2 regions of the Priestia filamentosa genome follow, and region 1 is predicted to be linked to the other one. Evidence: a T-box and tRNA genes for the amino acid it is inferred to sense, from the RefSeq annotation. Region 1 holds a T-box; the other holds one or more tRNA genes.

Region 1 (11,430 bases):
AAAAGCAGCTATTAAACAAATGAACAAAAATATTCAGAACTAAGTGCAAAAAAAGCGGTTAAGACTAGTCTTAACCGCTTTTTTTATCGGATTAACTTCTGTTTTTACAACGCGTCCCATATATATAGTAAAAAGGGTATAAAGGGGAGAAAGAGATGATCCGAATCTCAGAATTTCAGACAAAAGACGTTGTGAACGTATCAGATGGAAAGCGGTTAGGGAACATTGGGGATGTGGATATTGACGTTTCAACAGGGAAAATCTATTCGATTATTATTCAAGGTTCAAATCGAATGTTAAGTATGTTTACAAAAGAAGAGGAAATTGTTATTCCATGGCGAAGTATAGTAAAAATTGGCTCAGATGTTATTTTAGTTCGCTATAAAAAAGCCTCTGAATTTCCTAGTGAATAGAGCGCACTTTTTAGTCAACAGATGATAACAAACTGTGTTACAATGAGAAAAAGCTATGCTTATAATAAGGGGAAGTGTGGATTGATAATAAATGGAACCGTTTGTAAAAAGTAAGAAAGAAACCCTTTTATCGTTAGAGCCGTGGGAAAGTAAGTATGCCAACTTAACGGCTGGATTTACAACAAAAAAGGGTGGAGTAAGTTCTCCCCCTTATGAGAGCTTAAATCTTGGTCTACATGTGAATGATAGTGCAAAAGACGTTGTTAAAAATCGTCATATTGTAGCAGAACAATTGTCATTTCCACTCGAAAGCTGGGTATGTGCAGAACAAGTTCACGGCACAACTATTCAGAAAGTAACGATGAATGATAAAGGTAAAGGAACACAAAGCTACAGTGACGGCATCGCAAAGTGTGATGGTATTTATACAAAAGATCCATCTGTTTTACTTTCGCTTTGTTTCGCAGACTGTGTGCCGCTATATTTTATAGCTCCGAATTACCACTGTATTGGTCTTGCTCATGCAGGATGGCGTGGTACAGTTGGAAACATTGCAGGAGAGATGATTTCCGCTTTTAAAAGTGAAGGAATACGAGAGAGTGAGATTTTTGTTACTATCGGACCATCAATTGGCGAATGTTGCTATATTGTAAATGATGAAGTTATTGATTTAGTAAAAACGGTGCTAGATGATAGGTCAGGAAGTGCGTATAATGAAGTTGAAAAAGGTCAGTATACGCTGAACTTGCAAAAAGTGAACAAGCATTTGCTTTTACAAGCAGGAATTGCAGAAGAAAATATTCTTCTTTCCTCACGCTGTACAAGCTGTGAAAGTGAAACATTTTTTTCACATCGCCGTGATGAAGGAAAAACAGGAAGAATGTTTAGTTTTATTGGATATAAGGAGAGTGTCAACCTGTGAACGTTGCACAAAATGCCGCACATATACATAGCAAAATAAAGGCAGCGTGTGAGCGCGCTAACCGTAACATTGACGAAGTAAAACTCGTTGCTGTGACAAAGTATGTTTCAAAAGAAACAGCTCAAAAAGCGTTAGACGCTGGCGTGGTTCATTTAGGAGAAAACCGCAATGAAGGATTTCTAGACAAATATGAAACGCTTGGTGAAGAAGCTGTTTGGCACTTTATTGGTTCCCTGCAGACGCGTAAAGTGAAAGATGTTATTGATAAAATCGACTATCTTCACTCTTTGGATCGTTTGTCTCTTGCAAAAGAAATAGAGAAACGAGCGGAACACCCTGTAAAATGTTTTATTCAAGTCAATGTATCGAATGAGGAAACAAAGCACGGTTTAAAAAAAGAAGAGGTTATTCCATTCGTGCAAAAGCTGTCAGACTTTCAGAAAATTGAAGTGATAGGCCTCATGACAATGGCTCCGCACATTGAAGATCAAGAGAAGCTAAGACACTACTTTTATGAACTTCGACTGTTAAAAGAAAAAATTACAGCTCTAAATCTTCCATCCGCACCTTGCACAGAGTTATCAATGGGCATGAGCAATGACTATGAGATAGCTGTTGAAGAAGGCGCAACTTTTGTTCGTATCGGAACCTCGCTTGTTGGAAAAGAATTTTAAGAAGGAGAGGTAGAACAATGGGAATGAAAAGTAAGTTCAAAAACTTTTTTGCTCTTGAAGAAGATGAATATGTAGAGGAAGAATATGAGCAAAGAAGATATGAGGAAGAACCAAGGGAGCAAGAGCCAAGAGAGATGAAACAGCAAACGCAAAACCAAAATCAAAATGTTATCAGTCTTCAAAGCGTACAAAAATCTTCAAAAGTGGTGCTTTTTGAGCCACGAATGTATGCGGAAGCACAGGATATTACAGATCATTTAAAAAACCGAAAAGCAGTTGTAGTAAATTTGCAGCGCATTTCCCGCGATCAAGGCGTGCGCATTGTAGACTTTTTAAGTGGAACAGTTTATGCATTAGGCGGAGATATTCAAAAAGTAGGAACGAATATTTTCCTATGTACACCAGACAACGTTGACGTTACAGGAGCCATTAGTGACGTAGGTGAAGAACAAGTAACCAATAATAAGAGGTGGTAGCTCTGTTAATATTAAATATTTTAGATAATGTGATTCAAATCTACACATGGGCCTTAATCATTTATGTATTAATGTCATGGGTTCCTAATTTGAGAGAAAATGCTGTTGGTCAGTTTTTAGGGCGCATTTGTGAGCCATATTTGGAAGTGTTTAGACGTATCATTCCACCGCTTGGAATGATCGATATTTCACCAATTGTAGCGTTTTTCGTTCTAAATTTGGCTCGCATTGGATTGCACCAAGTGTTTATGATGTTTTTATAAATTTTAAAGCAAGCAGAGTGGTATAATGACAGAACTTTATCAGCATTTCAGAAAAGAAGAGCACGAGTTCGTTGACGCTGTGTTAGAGTGGCAAGGGCAAGTATTAAATCAATATAGCCCAAAGCTCACAGACTTTTTAGATCCCCGTGAACAGGATATTGTGCATACAATTATCGGAAGTGAAGGGGACGTAAAAGTTTCTTTTTTTGGTGGCTATGAAGGGGCAGAAAGAAAGCGTGCGCTTTTATTTCCAAGCTATTATGAGCCAAGTGAAGAAGACTATGAGCTTGAACTTTTTGAAGTCAAGTACGCGTCAAAGTTTGTCACACTAGAGCATCGACACGTACTTGGCACTCTAATGTCTGTTGGACTTAGACGTTCAAAGTATGGAGATATTATTGCTGGAGAAGAGCGGATTCAGTTTATTGTAGCTCGGGAGATGTCTTCCTTTGTGAAAATGAACATTTCAAAAATGGGAAAAACGTCTGTATCGTTACAAACCAAACCGCTAAACAGCGTAATGGACAACAAAGAAGAATTAGAACTGAAAGAAACGACGGTTTCATCACTTCGTCTTGATGCTGTTCTCTCTTCCATCCACAACATATCTCGGCAAAAAGTTCAAACTCTTATTAATGGTGGACATGCTAAAGTGAACTGGAAAACGCTTGAACAACCTTCTTTTGAATGTAATGAAGGAGATACTCTTTCTTTAAAAGGGCATGGACGAGCTCGTGTTGTTAGCATTAACGGAAAGACAAAGAAAGAAAAATGGCGAATAACGGTTGGTAAACTAAAATAATTGTTAAATAAGGCAGGAATGTGATGTAAAATGTTGAATATGACAATGTGTAGTTTAGATAGCCTTATTTGGTAACAGCGAAAACGCTGTAGTGAAATATACAAATTTAACTATGAACTTAATTGATGGAGGTGGCTCTTGTGCCTTTAACACCTTTAGATATTCACAATAAAGAATTCAACAGAGGATTTCGTGGATATGATGAAGATGAAGTAAACGAATTTTTAGATCAAATTATTAAAGACTATGAGCAAGTTATTCGAGAGAAAAAAGAAATTGAAGAACGAGTTCATGAACTAACAGAAAAGCTTGGTCATTTTACAAACATTGAAGAAACGCTAAACAAATCAATTTTAATTGCGCAGGAAACAGCAGAAGACGTTAAACGCAATGCTCAAAAAGAAGGAAAGCTTATCATTAAAGAAGCAGAGAAAAATGCGGATCGTATTATTAATGAGTCTCTTGCTAAATCTCGCAAAATTATGCTTGATATTGAAGAACTGAAAAAGCAATCAAAAGTATATCGTACAAGATTCCGTATGCTTATTGAAGCACAGCTTGAGATGTTGGATAATGATGACTGGGATCATATGATGGATTATCAAATGGTTGCAGCTGGTGAGGATGTTGACGGAGAGAAAGGCGAATAACGCCCTTTCTTATGAAGAAATCTTGACATCTCAAGGAGAATTATCATATAATACTCAATAAAATGCTCGATTACCCTACAGACGAAGAAAGGGACAGTAATTTCTTTTCAATTATGATCAAGCGAGTCAGGGATGGTGCAAGCCTGATATCAAAAAAGAAATGAACATCACCCTGGAGTTCCATGTTGAACTTATAGTAAACAATGGCGTTTCATTCGCGTTAAGAATGTGAAAGAGGATGAGCTGACTTTTTTCTATCGTCAACGAATCAATTAGGGTGGTACCGCGGGAAACCTTCTCGCCCCTTCATGGGGATGAGTTGGTTTCTTTTTTTATGCCGTAACGAGCGTTTATAGGAAATGACTAGAAGGTGGAGGTAAGGAAATGGAATATAAACAAACGCTTTTAATGCCGAAAACAGAGTTTCCAATGCGTGGTAATCTTCCAAAGCGAGAGCCGGAAATGCAGAAGAAATGGGAAGAAATGAGTATTTACGAAAAAGTACAGGAACGCACAAAAGGTCGTCCGTTCTTCGTTTTACATGATGGACCTCCATATGCAAACGGAGATATTCATATGGGGCATGCGTTAAATAAAGTATTAAAAGACTTTATTGTACGTTATAAATCAATGGCTGGTTTCCACGCTCCATACGTACCTGGTTGGGATACGCACGGTTTACCTATTGAGACAGCTTTAACGAAAAAAGGTGTAAAGCGTAAAGAGATGAGCATTGCTGAGTTCCGCAAGCTTTGTGAAGAATACGCTTGGCAGCAAATTGATGGACAGCGCGAACAATTTAAAGCACTTGGGGTTCGCGGTGATTGGGAAAATCCATATGTAACGCTTGAGCCGCAGTATGAAGCACAGCAAATTCGTGTTTTTGGGGAAATGGCGAAAAAAGGCTACATTTATAAAGGTCTTAAACCTGTATACTGGTCTCCTTCAAGTGAATCAGCACTAGCAGAAGCAGAAATCGAATATCAAGACAAACGTTCACCATCTATCTATGTCGCTTTTGATGTAAAAGACGGAAAAGGCGTTCTAACAGATGAGAAGTTTGTCATCTGGACAACAACTCCTTGGACAATGCCAGCTAACCTTGGAATTTCGGTTCACCCAGCGCTTGAGTACAGCATTGTTGAAGCAAACGGGAGCAAATATGTTATTGCTTCAGACCTTGTTGAATCGTTTACAAAAGAAGTAGAGTGGGATGAGTACAAAGTTGTTCGCACTCTAAAAGGAACAGAGCTTGAAAACATCACTGCTTCACATCCGCTATACGGCCGTGATTCCCTAATCATGTTAGGTGAGCACGTTACAACTGATGCTGGTACTGGATGCGTTCATACAGCACCAGGACACGGGGAAGATGACTTTATCGTAAGTCAAAAATACGGACTTGAAGTACTATGCCCTGTTGATGCAAAAGGGGTTATGACAGAAGAAGCAGGCGAGTTTGCTGGATTATTCTATGATAAAGCGAACAAACCAATTGTTGATAAACTTGAAGAAGTTGGAGCACTCGTAAAATTATCGTTCATTACTCACTCATATCCGCATGACTGGCGTACGAAGAAACCAACAATCTTTAGAGCAACGGCACAATGGTTTGCATCAATTAAAGACTTCCGCAGCGAATTACTAGATGCAATTAAAGAAACAGAATGGACGCCAAAATGGGGAGAAACTCGTCTTCATAACATGGTACGTGACCGTGGTGACTGGTGTATTTCTCGTCAGCGTGCATGGGGTGTTCCAATTCCTGTGTTCTACGCAGAAAACGGCGACTCTATTATTACAGATGAAACAATTGAACACGTATCAAGCTTATTTAGAGAACATGGTTCAAATGTATGGTTTGAACGTACTGCAAAAGAACTTCTGCCAGAAGGATTTACACACCCAGGAAGCCCGAACGGTGAATTTACAAAAGAACAAGATATTATGGACGTTTGGTTTGACTCAGGTTCATCACATCAAGCTGTTCTTGAAGAAAGAGAAGACCTTGTGCGTCCAGCAGACCTTTACTTAGAAGGCTCTGACCAGTATCGCGGTTGGTTCAACTCATCTCTTTCAACAGCTGTTGCTGTAACAGGAAAAGCTCCATATAAAGGCGTATTAAGCCACGGATTTGCTCTAGATGGTCAAGGACGTAAAATGAGTAAATCAATCGGAAACGTTGTTGTACCTGCAAAAGTCATGAAGCAGCTTGGAGCAGATATTCTCCGCCTATGGGTTGCATCTGTTGACTATCAAGCAGACGTGCGCGTTTCAGATGAAATTTTAAAACAAGTTGCTGAAGTATATCGTAAAATCCGCAATACGTTCCGCTTCCTTTTAGGAAACTTAGCAGACTTTAACCCAAGTGAACATCGCGTTGAGATGGAAAACTTGCGTGAAGTTGATCGCTACATGATGGCTAAATTAAATGAGCTCATCAAAAACGTAAAAGCAGGCTACGATAATTATGAATTTGCTTCTGTTTACCAAGCTGTTCATAACTTCTGCACAATTGATATGAGCTCATTCTACCTAGATTTTGCAAAAGATATTCTTTATATTGAAGAAGAAAGCAGCCATGATCGTCGTGCAATTCAAACCGTTCTGTATGATTCTCTTGTTGCCCTAACAAAACTTGTATCTCCAATTTTAGCTCATACAGCTGACGAAGTGTGGGCACATATCCCAGCGGTGGAAGAAGAAAGCGTACAGCTAACAGATATGCCAGAAGAGTTTGTTGTACAAGGTGCAGAGGAGCTTTTAACAAAATGGAGCAGTTTCTTAACGCTTCGTGATGATGTGTTAAAAGCACTTGAAGTAGCTCGTAATGAAAAAGTGATTGGTAAATCATTAACAGCTAAAGTAACACTATATCCAAGTGAAACAACAAAAGAGCTTCTTTCTTCTATTAAAGAAGACTTGAAACAAATTTTCATCGTTTCAGATCTTGAGATTGCTGGGAATAAAGACGAAGCTCCTGAAAATGCAGCTCGTTTTGATGAAGTAGCAATCACAGTAGAAAAAGCCGAAGGTGAAACATGCGAACGCTGCTGGACAGTGACAAAAGAGGTTGGAGAAAACAAGAATCATCCAACACTTTGCACACGCTGCGCAAGCATTGTAGGCAATATGGAAATTAAAGAAGCATAATGTTAAAAAACCTCCGTTTCTATGCGGAGGTTTTTTTATGGATAAAAGGCTTTTTTTACTGTCTTTAAGGAAAAAGTTGTGTTGCACATTTTACGTCCCAACCGGTCACACTATAACTACTCTTAACAACGACTTTAACAGCAGGGATGGGGGATAGCATGTATGAGAGCATTAGACATGAATTACTTGTAATGCGTGATGAGCTTAGGCAGAGTTTATACCGAAATACCGCTAGTACGAACCCACAAGTTAGACAATATATCCAAGATGATTTAGATGATGTTGAACGAGCGCTTTTAAAGTTGGAAATTGGTGTTTTTGGTGTTGATGAGAGCACAGGGGCACAAATTCCTTATCATAAGCTTTCAGCTCTGCCAACAGCCCGCACAGAAGAAGAAATTATATATCATTAAAATGGCGATAAAAGAGTTAGAAGTAGCACTTAAGCTTCTAACTTTTTTTAATGGGTTAAAAAAGGACACTTTTAAATTTGAATTTCAAATAGAGGCCAACTTGTGCTAAAATTCATAATGGTAATAAATTCGTCAAAATACTGGCAGAGAAACGCCTTTTCCTTTTTCCCTATCGTTTGAAGTAGGGTTCTTCTTATTTTTAGGAAGGGTGAAAAGGTAACTAGAGAAGGAGGAGCGGCTGTGTGGTACTATTTGATTGCTCTATTTGTTATTGCGCTTGATCAATTAACAAAATGGATTGTCGTTCAAAAAATGGAGTATGGAGAAAGCATTACGGTAATTGAAAATTTCTTTTACATTACATCCCATCGCAACAGAGGAGCGGCATGGGGAATACTAGAAGGGAAGATGTGGTTTTTTTACCTCATCACGATTATCGTGATTGGAGCAATCATTGTTTATATACAAAAACTAGGCAAAAAAGAAGCGCGTCTTAAAGTAGCACTTGCTTTTATGCTTGGGGGAGCTATTGGAAATTTTATCGACCGTGTCGTACGTAAAGAAGTTGTCGATTTTATTGATACATACATTTTTTCTTACAACTATCCAATCTTCAACATTGCAGATTCTGCACTTGTGATAGGAGTTATTCTTGTATGTGTGTTTACTTTATTTGATGGAAAAAAGGAGTCAAAATAAATGGAAGTTATTACGTTAAGTATGGAAGAAAGTCAAGCAGGACAAAGGCTTGATAAAGTACTTTCTTCTTCGATTGAAGGATCAAGAACGCAAATTCAGCAGTGGATTAAAGATGGAAACGTCAAAGTAAATGAAAGCAAGGCTAAAGGAAACTACAAAGTAAAAGTAAATGATACGATTGTTATTGAAATTCCAGAGCCAGAGCCGCTTGATGTTGTTCCGGAAGAAATGGATTTAGACATTTATTATGAAGATGAAGACGTGCTTGTTGTAAATAAACCGCGTGGCATGGTTGTACATCCTGCGCCTGGTCATGTATCAGGAACGCTTGTAAATGGGCTTATGGCTCATTGTAAAGACCTTTCAGGTATTAATGGCGTTATGCGCCCAGGTATCGTTCATCGCATTGATAAAGATACGTCAGGCCTTTTAATGGTTGCTAAAAATGATTTAGCACACGAATCATTAGTAAGTCAGCTTGTTGCTAAAACGGTAACAAGACGATATAAAGCAATTGTCCATGGAGAAATTGCTCATGAAAACGGCACAATTGACGCACCAATTGGCCGTGATAAGAAAGATCGTCAAAGCATGACAGTTACAAATGAAAACAGCCGTGATGCTGTTACACATTTCAAAGTGCTCGAAAGATTTAAAGATTTCACTTTTGTAGAATGTCAGCTTGAAACAGGTCGTACACATCAAATTCGTGTTCATATGAAATATATTGGCTTCCCACTTGCTGGAGATCCAAAATATGGACCAAAAAAGACTCTTGATATTGACGGACAAGCGTTACATGCGGGCATTTTAGGATTTGATCATCCGCGTACAGGAGAATACAAAGAGTTTGAAGCGCCGCTTCCTGAAGAGTTCAGCGACTTACTTGATTTATTAGCAAAAAGAAGTTGACAAACTCTTATAATGGTGACATAATCTTAAGTAGTTAAATAAGACCCTTTAACATCAGTCCTGTGAGGCTGAGAAGGAAACGGACCGCAGATGCAGCAGGCGTCTGCAAGCTTACTATACCCGGCATCCTCTCAGTCACGGACAAAGAGGATGCTTTTTTTATGGAATGAAGAAGTGAGGTGAACGCAGGTGGGAATTAAAGCAAACGTACTAGATGAGCAAGCAATCAGAAGAGCTTTGACACGTATTGCTCATGAAATTATTGAAAGAAACAAAGGCATTCAAGAATGCGTTCTTGTTGGCATTAAAACACGAGGCATTTACCTTGCAAATAGGCTTGCTGAACGAATAGAACAAATCGAAGGAAAGCCAATTCCAGTAGGAGAGCTTGATATTACTCTTTACCGTGATGATTTATCAAAAGCAACAGAAACAAATGAACCGCTTGTAAAAGGTTCTGACATTCCTGTAGAGGTATCAAACAAGACTGTCGTTGTTGTAGACGATGTCCTTTATACAGGTCGAACAGTAAGAGCTGCAATGGATGCACTTGTGGATATTGGTCGACCATCTCAAATTCAACTTGCTGTGCTTGCTGATCGAGGCCATAGAGAGCTTCCGATTCGCGCTGACTATGTTGGAAAGAACATTCCAACATCTAAGAGTGAAAAAGTAACGGTCAAGCTGAAAGAAGTAGACGAACTTGATGAAGTAACAATTATGGAAAAATAATAAACGTAAAAAACCTCCTTTTAAACGGAGTCCTGTGAGGCTCATAAAGGTGGTGTGATAGGATACGTCTATCATCGCCTCTTTATGCCCTCCGGTGTAAAGAGGTTTTTTATTTAAGGAGAGAAAAAGATGAAAAAACAAACGATTGGTGTACAGGAAAAGCCACCTTTAAGCAAATGGTTGCCCCTCAGCTTACAGCATTTGTTTGCTATGTTTGGATCAACGGTACTTGTACCATTCCTTGTTGGGCTAAGTCCTTCAATAGCGCTGATCTCAAGCGGAATTGGAACACTGACATTTTTGCTTATCACAAAAGGGCAAGTTCCCGCATATCTTGGTTCATCGTTTGCCTTTATCGCGCCTCTCATTGCGGCTCAAGCAAGCGATGGGATTCAAGGAGCGATGTTTGGGACATTTTTAGCTGGTGTGATTTATGCTATTGTTGCTCTTCTTATTAAAAAAACAGGCGTAAATTGGATTATGAAGCTTTTACCACCTGTTGTTGTTGGTCCAGTAATTATGGTAATCGGTCTTAGCTTAGCTGGCTCGGCGGTGAACATGGCAATGAATGATAGCGATGGAAACTACAACGGCAAGTTTTTACTTGTAGCACTTGTGACGTTAGGAGTTACAGTCATTGCTTCAACATACTTTAAAGGCTTTCTTGGCTTAATCCCAGTTCTTATCGGACTTATTGTCGGCTACGTCTTCGCTTTAGCGCAAGGACTTGTTGATTTTAAACAAGTACAAGAAGCAAGTTGGATTGCGAGGCCTGAATTTTCCGTCCCATTTCTGTCATATACGCCATCATTTTCTTGGCACGTAGCACTCATCATGATTCCGATTGCAGTTGTGACACTTTCAGAACATATTGGTCACTTGTTTGTACTGAACAAAGTAGTTGAAAAAGACTTTATCAAAAAGCCTGGTCTTCATCGATCAATCTTAGGAGATGGAGTGGCAACAATGATTGCTGGGTTAATTGGCGGACCTCCAAACACAACATATGGAGAAAATATCGGCGTGCTAGCTATTACAAAAGTATTTAGCGTGTTCGTTATCGGCGGAGCAGCTGTGATTGCAATCTTGTTCGGATTCGTTGGAAAGGTTTCAGCTCTTATCTCAAGCATTCCATCACCAGTAATGGGAGGCGTATCAATTTTACTCTTTGGAATTATCGCTTCATCTGGATTGCAAATGATGATTGATAAGAAAGTTGATTTAAGTGATAAGCGTAACCTTGTGATTTCATCCATCATCCTTGTAATCGGAGTTGGAGGCACAACGCTTAAAATTACACATCAGCTTGAACTTGATGGGA
Region 2 (11,430 bases), 250 kb from region 1:
TCTCGTTGAAAAAATAGGAGTTAATAACCTTATTTTCCAATTTGTAAAATAAATAATAACCCAATGTAAACGTAATGTTAAGTTATTGTAAATGTTAAATGAGTTCTGTTTACATAGTATTTTTTTTACGTTAAAACTATTTGTGGGTTTCAAAAAAATGTCGAAAAAATAGAGATAAAAAGCTTGAAGGGGTTGAAGGTGTGGAATTAGATATCCAAACATTAATATTCGAATTTATTGGCGGACTTGGGATTTTCTTATTTGGTATTAAGTCTATGGGTGACGGCTTACAAAAATCAGCAGGAGATAAGCTTCGTGATATTCTAGATAAGTTTACAACAAATCCTATAATGGGTGTGCTAGCAGGGATGCTAGTGACCGTATTAATACAAAGTAGTTCTGGGACAACGGTTATTACTGTAGGGCTTGTTAGCGCTGGTTTTATGACCTTAAGGCAAGCTATTGGAGTTATTATGGGGGCAAATATCGGAACAACCGTAACAGCCTTCATTATTGGAATTGACGTAGGTGCTTATGCATTACCGATACTTGCTATTGGATCTGTTCTCATCTTTTTCTTTAATAAAAAACGAGTTAATAATATTGGACAAATCTTCTTTGGATTTGGTGCTTTATTCTTTGGTCTTGAATTAATGGGAGGGGCAATGAAGCCTCTACGTTCTTTAGAATCTTTTCACGACTTAACAGTAAGTATGAGTCATAACCCTATTTTAGGTGTAGTTGTTGGAACACTTTTCACTGTTATTGTGCAAAGTTCGAGTGCTACAATTGGAATTTTACAGGAATTATACGGCCAAAATGCAATTGATTTAAAAGCAGCACTTCCTGTATTATTTGGCGACAATATCGGTACAACGATTACAGCAGTATTAGCATCTTTAGGTGCTTCAATTGCAGCAAGAAGAGCTGCTCTTACACATGTTTTATTCAATGTTATTGGAACAACGATTTTCTTAATTATCTTACCTTTCTTTACTCAGTTTGTTGGCTTTCTGCAAGAAGCCTTCTCGTTAAATAAACCCATGACACTTGCTTTTGCACATGGTACTTTTAATTTAACGAATACGCTTATTCAGCTTCCATTTGTAGGTGTTTTAGCATATATTGTAACGAAAGTAATTCCTGGCAAAGATACAGCGATTGACTACAATCCCCGTCATCTCGATCCGGTCTTCATTGAACAGTCGCCATCAATTGCTCTTGGACAAGCTAAGGAAGAAGTTGTTCGAATGGGTCAGTTTGCCACAACGGGCGTAGAGGAAACTGGACAGTATATGAAAACAAAGCAAAGAAAACATTTTGATACAACTGTTCAAATTGAAGATGCGATTAATAATCTTGATCGAAAAATTACAGATTATCTTGTTTTATTATCAGCGAGTTCGCTGTCACCAGGAGAAAGTGAAGAGCATTCTATGCTTCTAGATTCTGTTCGCGATATTGAACGAATTGGTGATCATTTTGAGAATATTAATGAACTTATTGAGTATCAAGTAACAAATAAAGTGAGAATTACAGATGATGCTTTAGCAGATTTAGAAGAGATGTTCTCTCTTACTTTAAGTGCAGTAAAACAAGCAGTCTACGCTCTTGAACATAATGATGTGAATAGTGCTCGAGAAGTGTTAGAAAAGGAACATAAGATTGATCTTATGGAACGAGCATTGCGGAAAAAACATATCTTACGTTTGAATGAACGTAAATGTTCAGGTGCAGCAGGGATTGTTTTTGTGGACATCATTAGTAATTTTGAGCGAATCGGTGATCATGCTGTGAACATTGCTGAAGCTATTTTAGGCGAAAGAGAAGATAAAGTACGTAATTATAATTAGGATGAATGAAAATAACCGTAGGCATAGATTTATGCTACGGTTATTTTATATTTATGTTAACATTTGTCTTTATCTATTAAAGCAAGGAGAGGTTTTGCAGGAGTTACATTTTGACAACACAATAGATAATTATATAGAAGCGACGCTAGCTTTAATTATATTTAAGGTGTGGAAGAACAATATTGAATAAGTATTTTACAGGGTTTTCATAACTATCATAATAGCGAATTAATGTTATTGCGAATCCATCTTTGTATTATCTCCTTTATAGCAAAAGGTTATTAGATAAAAGAAAACAAGAAAGGATTAGATAAAAATATAAAGATCTTGTTGTCTTTTAAGTATATTATCGTCCATACTTATAAATAAGTCCTTCTATCGGAGAACAAAGGGAAAGCATCATGATGCTAAAGGAGGGGAAGCGATGGATGTAACGCTCCAGAAGCAAATTTTTGAATTTATTGGAGGCCTTGGCCTCTTTGTATTTGCGATTACATATTTAGGAGAAGGATTACAGAAATCAACAGGGGAGAGGCTCAGGAAAGTTATTGATACGTTTACGAGTAATCCTATTATCGGTGTTTTTGCCGGAATGATTTCAACAATTCTTGTTCAAAGCAGCTCTGGAATGATTATTATCGTTCTTGGGTTAGTAAGTGCAAGATTTATGACATTAAGGCAAGCTATTGGCGTTATAATGGGTGCAAATATTGGTACAACGCTAACAGCTTTCATTATTGGTATTAATTTTAGTTCTTATTTTCTTCCTGCGCTAGCCGTTGGCTCGATGCTTATTGTATTTTTTTACAGTAAAAAAGTTCATTATATAGGTCAAGTTATTTTTGGGTTTGGAGCTTTATTTCTAGGCTTAGAGCTTATGGGAGATGGTATGAGAGAGATTGTTTCCTTAGACATATTTCAAGATTTTATTTTAAATATGGGAAACAACCCTTTTTTTGGAGTGAGTATGGGGACGATTTTTACTGCAGTTGTCCAAAAGTCAAGTGTTTCAATTGGGGTTTTGCAAGAGTTGTATAAGCAGGATTCTATTAGTTTAACAGCGGCACTTCCTGTTTTATTTGGTGCAAATATTGGTACAACAGTGACGGTCGTTTTAGCTTCTTTAAGTGCTTCTGTACTCGCTAAAAGGGCAGCTTTAACGCATGTTTTATTAAATGTGTCAGGGACGATTGTTTTTTTAGTATTTCTTCCTGTTTTTACAGCATTTATATCTGTTGTTCAAGTTTCTTTTCACCTCAATGGAGCAATTACAATTGCTGTTGCCCACGCTGTTTTTAATATTTTCAACACACTTCTTTGGCTCCCATTTGTAGGCGTACTCGTATATTTAGTTACAAAAGCTTTTCCAGAAAGAAATACCTTTGTAACTCAAAATCAGGGATATCTTGATAGACAGTTTATTGAGCAAGCCCCAACAGTTGCCCTGAGTCAAGTACAAAAAGAAATTATTGAAATGAGTCATCTTTTATTAAAAAACTTTGTACAAGCTTACAGCTATTTAAGTACGAGAGATCGTATACATGCTCAAGAAGTCGTAAATCTAATGGAAATATTAGAAAACAAGGAAAGAAAAATAAAAGCGTATTTTCTCCTGTTATCTGAGAATGCTTTATCAACGCTTGAGAGTGAAGATTATTTTAGGCTCCAAGAAGAAGTGCATTATTTAAAAAGAATAGGAGCTCATTGTGAGAATATTACGGAATTTGTGGATTATCAATTGGCTAATAAAGTCTTTTTTACAAATGAGGCTTCTTCAGATTTAGAAGAAATGTTCCAAAGTACTTCAAAAGCCCTTTCTGAAACAATAAAAGCTTTGGAAAGTAAAAACATAAAAAGCGCCCGCGGCGTTCTTGAAATTGAAGATCGGATTGACCGAATGGAAAGGGTACTGCGCAAAAAGCATATTCTACGTTTAAATAAAGGAGAATGTTCAGGAGCAGCTAGTATCTTATTTGTGGATATTATTAATAATTTGGAGAGAATTGGAGACTATGCTGAAAAACTATCTCAGCACATTTTAGAACAAAATAACTCTTAATCGTTAAGGGTGAGAGTGGAATGGAAAATAGAAAGCTATCATCCTTAACTTTAACTTTATTTTTTTCTTAGAAAACGATTGACAAAAGATTGTCTTGATGATAAATTAGATATTGTCCTATTTAATGTTCCACAGTAGCTCAGTGGTAGAGCTATCGGCTGTTAACCGATCGGTCGTAGGTTCGAATCCTACCTGTGGAGCCATTTGGCGGTGTAGCTCAGCTGGCTAGAGCGTACGGTTCATACCCGTGAGGTCGGGGGTTCGATCCCCTCCGCCGCTATTGTTTTATTATAGTATTCATAATGGACCCTTAGCTCAGCTGGTTAGAGCAGACGGCTCATAACCGTCCGGTCGCAGGTTCGAGTCCTGCAGGGTCCACCATAATTTTAAGTGGAGGAATACCCAAGTCCGGCTGAAGGGATCGGTCTTGAAAACCGACAGGGGTGTCAAAACCCGCGGGGGTTCGAATCCCCCTTCCTCCTCCATACATATAACATTAACAAGTTTTCTGCATAGCAGAAAACTTTTTTTGTTTAGTCGTATAAAAATCGGGTAAAAGGTAAATATAAACTCGTTGTTTCAGCAAGAAGAAAATCATTTTAATTGAAACAATAGGGTATATTTGCTATTCTAAAGCTAACGGAGCAATTTTTGCTACCACAAATTTTACATAATCTAAAGGAGGAATTTTTCATGGCACATGAATTACCACAATTACCTTACGCGTATGACGCACTTGAACCACATATCGACAAGGAAACAATGAACATTCACCATACGAAACACCACAACACATATGTAACGAAGTTAAACGATGCAATCAAGGGTACTGATCTTGAGTCTAAAAGCATTGAAGAACTAGTATCAAACTTAGACGCTGTACCTGAAAACATTCGTACAGCTGTACGCAACAACGGTGGTGGACATGCTAACCACAGCCTTTTCTGGACAATCCTTTCACCAGAAGGTGGCGGTGAGCCAACTGGCGAATTAGCAGATGCAATCAACAAAAAGTTTGGAAGCTACGAGAAATTCCAAGAAGAATTCGCAGCAGCTGCAGCAGGCCGCTTCGGTTCTGGTTGGGCTTGGCTTGTTGTAGATAACGGCGAAGTTGCGATCACAAGCACTCCAAACCAAGATTCACCGCTTATGGAAGGTAAAACACCTGTTCTAGGCTTAGACGTTTGGGAGCATGCTTACTACTTAAACTACCAAAACCGTCGTCCAGACTACATTTCAGCATTCTGGAATGTTGTAAACTGGGACGAAGTATCAAAACGCTACGAAGCAGCAAAATAAGAGAAACGCTTCTAATAAAAAGCTCGGAGACAAAATGTCTCCGAGTCTTTTTATTAGAGAAGTGATATTCCTTTGTTCAAAATTACATTATGTAGTATAACTCTTTTATCTTTTGCCAAACTAGGGGTAGAAGAGAAAAGGAGTTTTACGTATGGCAGTTTTGAAAAAAGTGTTTGGAGATGTTGAAGTTACGAAAGATCTTTTGCTTCTTTTAACGGTTGGAGCTCTTTATTCACTTGCAATATCATTATCCAATACGTTCGTAAACGTCTATTTATGGAAGCAATCAGGGCAGTTTTTAGATCTCGCGCTCTACAACTTAGCCATTGTGATTTTTCATCCTTTGACATTTGTTGTAGCAGGGAAGCTTGCTAAGAAAGTGGATCGAGTTATTGTCTTAAGACTAGGAGTATCATTTTTAGCAGTCTTTTATATTACGGTCTTACTTGTTGGGAACAATGCTTCATCGCTCCTTTTACTCTTAGGGGCTCTACTTGGAATTGGCTATGGATTTTACTGGCTTGCTTTTGATGTATTAACATTTGAGATTACAGAACCTGAAACAAGAGATTTTTTTAACGGATTTATGGGGATATTGAATTCATTCGCAGGAATGATTGGTCCTATTGTAGCAGGATTGATTATCTCGTCTTTCATTAAAATGACGGGATATAAAATTATCTTTTTTACTTCTTTATTTCTATTCCTAAGCGCTGTTGTGTTAAGTTTCTTTCTTAAAAGAAGAGAAGCAGAAGGAAAGTATCGCTTTAAAGAAGTACTTGCCGAACGAAAAAAGAATCGAAACTGGCGTCTTATTTTATATGCACACCTTTTTCAAGGAATCCGAGAAGGAACCTTTATTTTTATTATCTCTGTTCTTGTTTTTATTACGACAAACAGTGAGCTTGCGCTAGGAACATTTGGTCTTGTTAATTCTGCCGTCGCTTTTGTGGGCTATTATTTAGCATCACGATTTATAAAGAAGAAGCATCGATACAAGTCAATCTTAGCAGGTGGACTTTTGCTATATGCTTCTGTCTTTTTAATTATTTTTAAAGTAACATATGTTAAATTGTTATGCTATGCTGTTTGCATTGCAATCGGATATCCGCTTTTACTTGTTCCTTATATGTCGATTACATTTGACGTAATTGGAAGGGCCGAAGGAATTAAAGAAAAGCGAATTGAGTTTATCGTTGTACGGGATGTTTTTTTAAATATGGGACGAATTATCTCAATTCTTTTATTTATCGGGGCTATCACCTTTTTTGATGAAAAACAAAGTGTGCCCATTCTTTTAGCAATAATCGGAGTTGGACATGCAACTATTTATTTTTTTGTTCGTCATGTATCATTGAAGCCCTTAGAAAAAATAAAGGAAGAAGAACCCTCAATTTCCAAAAAAACTTTAAATGAAGGTGATGGAGAGTCACCTGCATGAGTAATTTGGCGGTAGAAATCTTTCTTTATTTGCATTAAAATAACACTAGACAGTTAATAGGGCACCTTCCATAGGTGTCTTATTTGTTTGTGGAATAGCGAGAGATTGAAGGTGAAGGGATGAAGAAAAAGAGAAGAAAAAAAACGCACATTTCGTTGCGACTTAACCTCCTGTTTTTTGTTGTTTTTCTTCTTTTTGCAATTTTAATTTTAAGGCTTGGTCTTGTTCAGATTGTCCAAGGTGAAGATTACAAACGAGAAGTAGAAGAAACACAGGATTCAACAGTGAGTAACCCAGCTCCACGGGGCAAGATTTATGATCGATATCATCGTTCAATTGTTGATAACAAGCCGCTTAATGCAATTACGTATACGCGCTTTAAAAATGACCCTGAACAGTCTCTTAAAGTGGCGAAGAAGCTTGCAAAGCTTATTGATAAATCAACAGACAAAGTAACAGAACGAGATATGAAAGATTATTGGCTTATGGTTCACCCGAAAAAAGCCAAAAATCTAGTTCCACAGAGTGAAATTAAGAAAAAAGAGTTAGCTGATGATAAAGTCTATGAACTTCAGCTTGAACGTATTACAAAGAAAGATCTTGCTTCTATTTCGGATGCTGAGATGGAAGTTATCGCAATCAAGCGCGAAATGGACAGCGGGTACAAAATGACGCCTCAGAACATTAAAAATGAAGGTGTAACAGATGCAGAATATGCTCGCGTTAGTGAGAATTTAGCTGACCTTCCAGGGGTTAATACAACAACATACTGGAAACGAAACTATGTTTATGATGGACTGCTTCGCTCACTTTTAGGAAATATTACGAGCGATGAAGAAGGGCTTCCAAAAGACCGCTTAGACTACTACTTAACGCGTGACTATAGTCGTAACGACCAAGTTGGGAAAAGCTATCTTGAATCTCGCTACGAGGAACTGTTAAACGGTCAAAAAGAGCAAGTAGAATATATTAATAATGAAGCAGGCGACATATTAGATACTGAGTTAGTCAAGGAAGGGCAACGCGGTCGCGATCTTGTATTAACAATTGATATGGAACTTCAAAAAGCAGTCGAAGAGAGTTTAACAAAACGTCTTCAGGCTCATCATAGTGGAAATCCATATATGGACCGTGCATTTGTTATGATGATGGATCCACGTAATGGTGACATTCTAGCAATGGCTGGAAAGCGCTATGAGAAAAATGAGAAAACAGGAGTTCAAGAGATAACAGACTATGCGCTTGGAAATCTTGTTTCCTCTTATAACATGGGTTCGACTGTTAAAGGAGCAACAATTTTAGCAGGTCTTGATTCAGGAGCTATCCAACCAGGAACTACTTTTGTAGATGAACCAATCAAAATTAAAGGAACGCCCCTTAAAAAATCATATAAAAATATGGGACGAATTGGGATAGGAACAGCTCTAGAGATGTCATCAAACGTTTATATGTTTAAAACAGTAATGGCTATGGCTGATGCTAATTACGTTCCTGGACGTTCACTTAACATTCCAAAATCAACTTTTGATCAACTACGTAATTACTATTCACAATTTGGTCTGGGGACTGAAACAGGTCTTGATTTACAAAATGAATTTACAGGATATCAAGGTACAAAATATAATCCAGGTTTTGCACTTGACTTAGGGATTGGTCAGTATGATACATATACACCGCTACAGCTTGTTCAATATGTGTCAACAATTGCAAATGACGGTTATCGAGTGAAGCCGCAGCTTTTAAAAGAAGTTCGAGAAGCAACGGTTGATGAGGATAAAGAAGGAAAAATTCTTTATGAATCAGAACCAGAAATTCTAAACCGCATTTCTATGAAAGATGAGTATATTGATGTTGTACAAAACGGTTTCCGTCGTGTTATGACATCTGGTACAGCTGCAAAGACATTTAAAAATGCAGCATACAATCCAGCAGGAAAAACAGGTACAGCTCAGTCATTCTATACAGAAGGAAATCGTCCAGAAGGTACAGAACCACCTGAAACAGAGAACCATACGCTTGTAGGTTATGCACCTTACGACAATCCTGAAGTAGCTTTCGCTGTTGTTGTTCCATATGGCACAACAAGCGATATTGGGACAATGAGTCAACAAGTTGCAAAAGATGCGCTAGACGCTTATTTTGAGAAAAAAGAAGAAGGCGAGAAAGATCAGCAAGAAAACTTGAATGCAGCAGGCGGCGTTCAAGCTGTAGACAGTGAAGATTCCGAAGCATCAAGTGGAGATGATTAAAATAGAAAAAACCCTCTTTTTATAGAAAATTTACCAAAAGTGGATTATAATAGTCATATAACATAAAAGCACCTTTTTAAAAGGTGCTTTTATTTTGGTCTTATATAGTAAGGAGAGGGAAACATGAAAAGAAAAAAAGGCAGAAAAAGAACGCACATTACAACGCGCGTTAATCTTCTTTTTTTTGTTGTTTTTCTCCTTTTTGCCATTTTGATTTTGAGACTTGGTCTCGTTCAAATTGTTCAAGGAGAAGAATATAAACGAGAAGCAGAAGCAGAACAAGACTCGACAGTAAGCAATCCTGCTCCGCGTGGGAAAATTTATGATCGGTACCATCGCTCTATTGTCGATAACAAACCCGTTAATACAATTACATATACGCGTGTTAAAAATGATCCAGAGCAGTCGTTGAAAGTAGCGAAGAAGCTAGCAAAACTGATTGACAAGCCAACAGACAAAGTAACGGATCGCGATATGAAAGATTATTGGATTTTAATTCATCCAAACAAAGCGAAAAGATTAGTGCCGCAAAGCGAAATTGAGAAAAAAGAGCTGTCAGATAAAAAGGTCTATAGCCTGCAGCTTGATCGCATTACGAAAAAAGAGTTAGGAACGATTTCAGCCGGGGAAAAAGAAGTTATTGCGATTAAACGGGAGATGGACAGCGGCTATAAAATGACGCCTCAATATATTAAGAATGAAGGAGTAACAGCTAAAGAATATGCTCGCGTTAGTGAAAATTTAGCCGATCTTCCAGGAGTAAATACTACAACATACTGGAATCGTAACTATGTTTATGACGGTTTACTACGCTCGTTAATAGGCAACATTACAAGGGATGATGAAGGATTACCAAAAGAGCAACTAGATTATTATTTAACCCGTGACTATGGCCGTAATGATCAAGTCGGAAAAAGCTACCTTGAATCGCGCTACGAAGAACTTCTTCACGGCCAAAAAGAGCAAGTGGAGTATATTAATAATAGTGCAGGGGATATATTAGATACGGAGTTAATTAAAGAGGGTCAGCGTGGTCGTGATCTTGTATTAACAATTGATATGGAATTACAGAAAGTGGTTGAGGAAAGTTTAACTAGTCATCTTAAAGCTCAGCATAATGGGGCAAATCCGTATTTGGACCGTGCTTTTGCTATTGCAATGGACCCACGTACAGGAGATATTTTAGCACTAGGCGGGAAACGTTATCAAACAAATGAAGAAACAGGTAAAGAAGAGTTAACAGACTATGCGCTTGGAAATCTTGTTTCCTCTTATAACATGGGATCAACAGTCAAAGGAGCGACAATTTTAGCTGGTTTAGATTCAGGGGCGATTGGACCTGGAACCATTATTAATGACCAACCCGTTAAAATCAAAGGGACAAAAGAAAAGAGTTCTTATACTAACATGGGACCAATAGGAATTGGGACAGCTTTAGAGAGGTCTTCAAACGTTTATATGTTCAAAACTGTGATGAAAATGGCCCATGCTAACTATGTTTATGATCATTCTATTAATATTCCAAAATCAACATTTGATCAACTACGAAATTATTATGCACAGTTTGGCTTAGGTGTTGAAACAGGACTTGACCTGCAAAATGAATTTACAGGATATCAAGGTTCAAAATATAGCCCAGGTTTTGCGCTTGATTTAGGAATTGGCCAGTATGATACATATACACCACTGCAGCTTGTTCAGTATGTATCAACAATCGCAAATGATGGTTATCGTGTTAGACCACAACTTTTAAAAGAAGTACGTGAATCAACAGTTGATGAGGATCAGGAAGGCAAGATTCTTTATGAATCAGAACCGGAAATTCTAAATCGTATTTCAATGAAGCAAGAATATATTGATGTTGTACAAAACGGTTTCCGTCGTGTTATGGTAGGTGCTAAAGGAACAGCAGCCTCAACATTTAGAAATGCTACGTATAATCCGGCTGGAAAAACAGGAACAGCTGAGTCATTTTATACAGAAGGAAAAAGATCCAAAGGAACTGAACCTCCTTCAGTAGAGAATCATACGTTAGTTGGTTATGCGCCATATGACAATCCTGAAATTGCCTTTGCTGTCGTTGTACCCTATGCCAACGGTAATAAAGTAGGTGCAATGAGCCAACAAATCGGTAAAGATGTTCTTGACTCTTATTTCGAAAAGAAAAAACAAGGAGAAAAAGACCAAGAAGAAAACTTAAATGCAGAAGGCGGCGTTCAAGCTCTAAACAGTGAAGACTAAACTAGAAAAATAGTTAAGTTTGTAGAAATTTTACTAATAATGGATTAAACTATATGTGACAACAAGTAGAGGCACCTTTTTGCAAGGTGCCTTTATTTTTTGAGGAATTTCTACAGGGGGAGAAGGAATGAAAAAGAAGAGAAGAAAATCTCAACTTTCAACGAGAATCAACTTATTGTTTTGTATTGTCTTTTTTCTTTTTGCTGTACTTATTTTAAGGCTTGGACTTGTTCAAATTGTAAGAGGAGAAGAGTACAAACGCGAAGCGGAAGAAATACAGGACGTGTC

What was found. A T-box is a leader RNA that pairs with one kind of tRNA and senses whether it is charged. The one in region 1 lies ahead of ileS (isoleucine--tRNA ligase), so its partner is inferred to be a tRNA-Ile.
Region 2: it encodes a tRNA-Ile, which carries the amino acid that the T-box ahead of ileS (isoleucine--tRNA ligase) is inferred to sense. The anticodon was not compared.

What each region holds. Positions count from the first base shown of each region.
Region 1 is NZ_FXAJ01000001.1:631,847-643,276, forward strand. Features, by position in the region: gene sigG (RNA polymerase sporulation sigma factor SigG) at 1-43, shown strand, start outside; gene B9N79_RS03395 (YlmC/YmxH family sporulation protein) at 156-413, shown strand; gene pgeF (peptidoglycan editing factor PgeF) at 505-1,335, shown strand; gene B9N79_RS03405 (YggS family pyridoxal phosphate-dependent enzyme) at 1,332-2,009, shown strand; gene B9N79_RS03410 (cell division protein SepF) at 2,027-2,485, shown strand; gene B9N79_RS03415 (YggT family protein) at 2,488-2,748, shown strand; gene B9N79_RS03420 (YlmH family RNA-binding protein) at 2,774-3,550, shown strand; gene B9N79_RS03425 (DivIVA domain-containing protein) at 3,691-4,200, shown strand; T-box leader at 4,276-4,509, shown strand; gene ileS (isoleucine--tRNA ligase) at 4,585-7,353, shown strand; gene B9N79_RS03435 (TraR/DksA C4-type zinc finger protein) at 7,512-7,766, shown strand; gene lspA (signal peptidase II) at 8,007-8,465, shown strand; gene B9N79_RS03445 (RluA family pseudouridine synthase) at 8,466-9,377, shown strand; gene pyrR (bifunctional pyr operon transcriptional regulator/uracil phosphoribosyltransferase PyrR) at 9,567-10,109, shown strand; gene uraA (uracil permease) at 10,239-11,430, shown strand, end outside.
Region 2 is NZ_FXAJ01000001.1:382,273-393,702, forward strand. Features, by position in the region: gene B9N79_RS02045 (Na/Pi cotransporter family protein) at 201-1,853, shown strand; gene B9N79_RS02050 (Na/Pi cotransporter family protein) at 2,278-3,912, shown strand; tRNA gene B9N79_RS02055 (tRNA-Asn) at 4,041-4,115, shown strand; tRNA gene B9N79_RS02060 (tRNA-Met) at 4,119-4,192, shown strand; tRNA gene B9N79_RS02065 (tRNA-Ile) at 4,217-4,293, shown strand; tRNA gene B9N79_RS02070 (tRNA-Ser) at 4,305-4,397, shown strand; gene sodA (superoxide dismutase SodA) at 4,606-5,211, shown strand; gene B9N79_RS02080 (MFS transporter) at 5,363-6,652, shown strand; gene B9N79_RS02085 (peptidoglycan D,D-transpeptidase FtsI family protein) at 6,772-8,901, shown strand; gene B9N79_RS02090 (peptidoglycan D,D-transpeptidase FtsI family protein) at 9,025-11,142, shown strand; gene B9N79_RS02095 (peptidoglycan D,D-transpeptidase FtsI family protein) at 11,270-11,430, shown strand, end outside.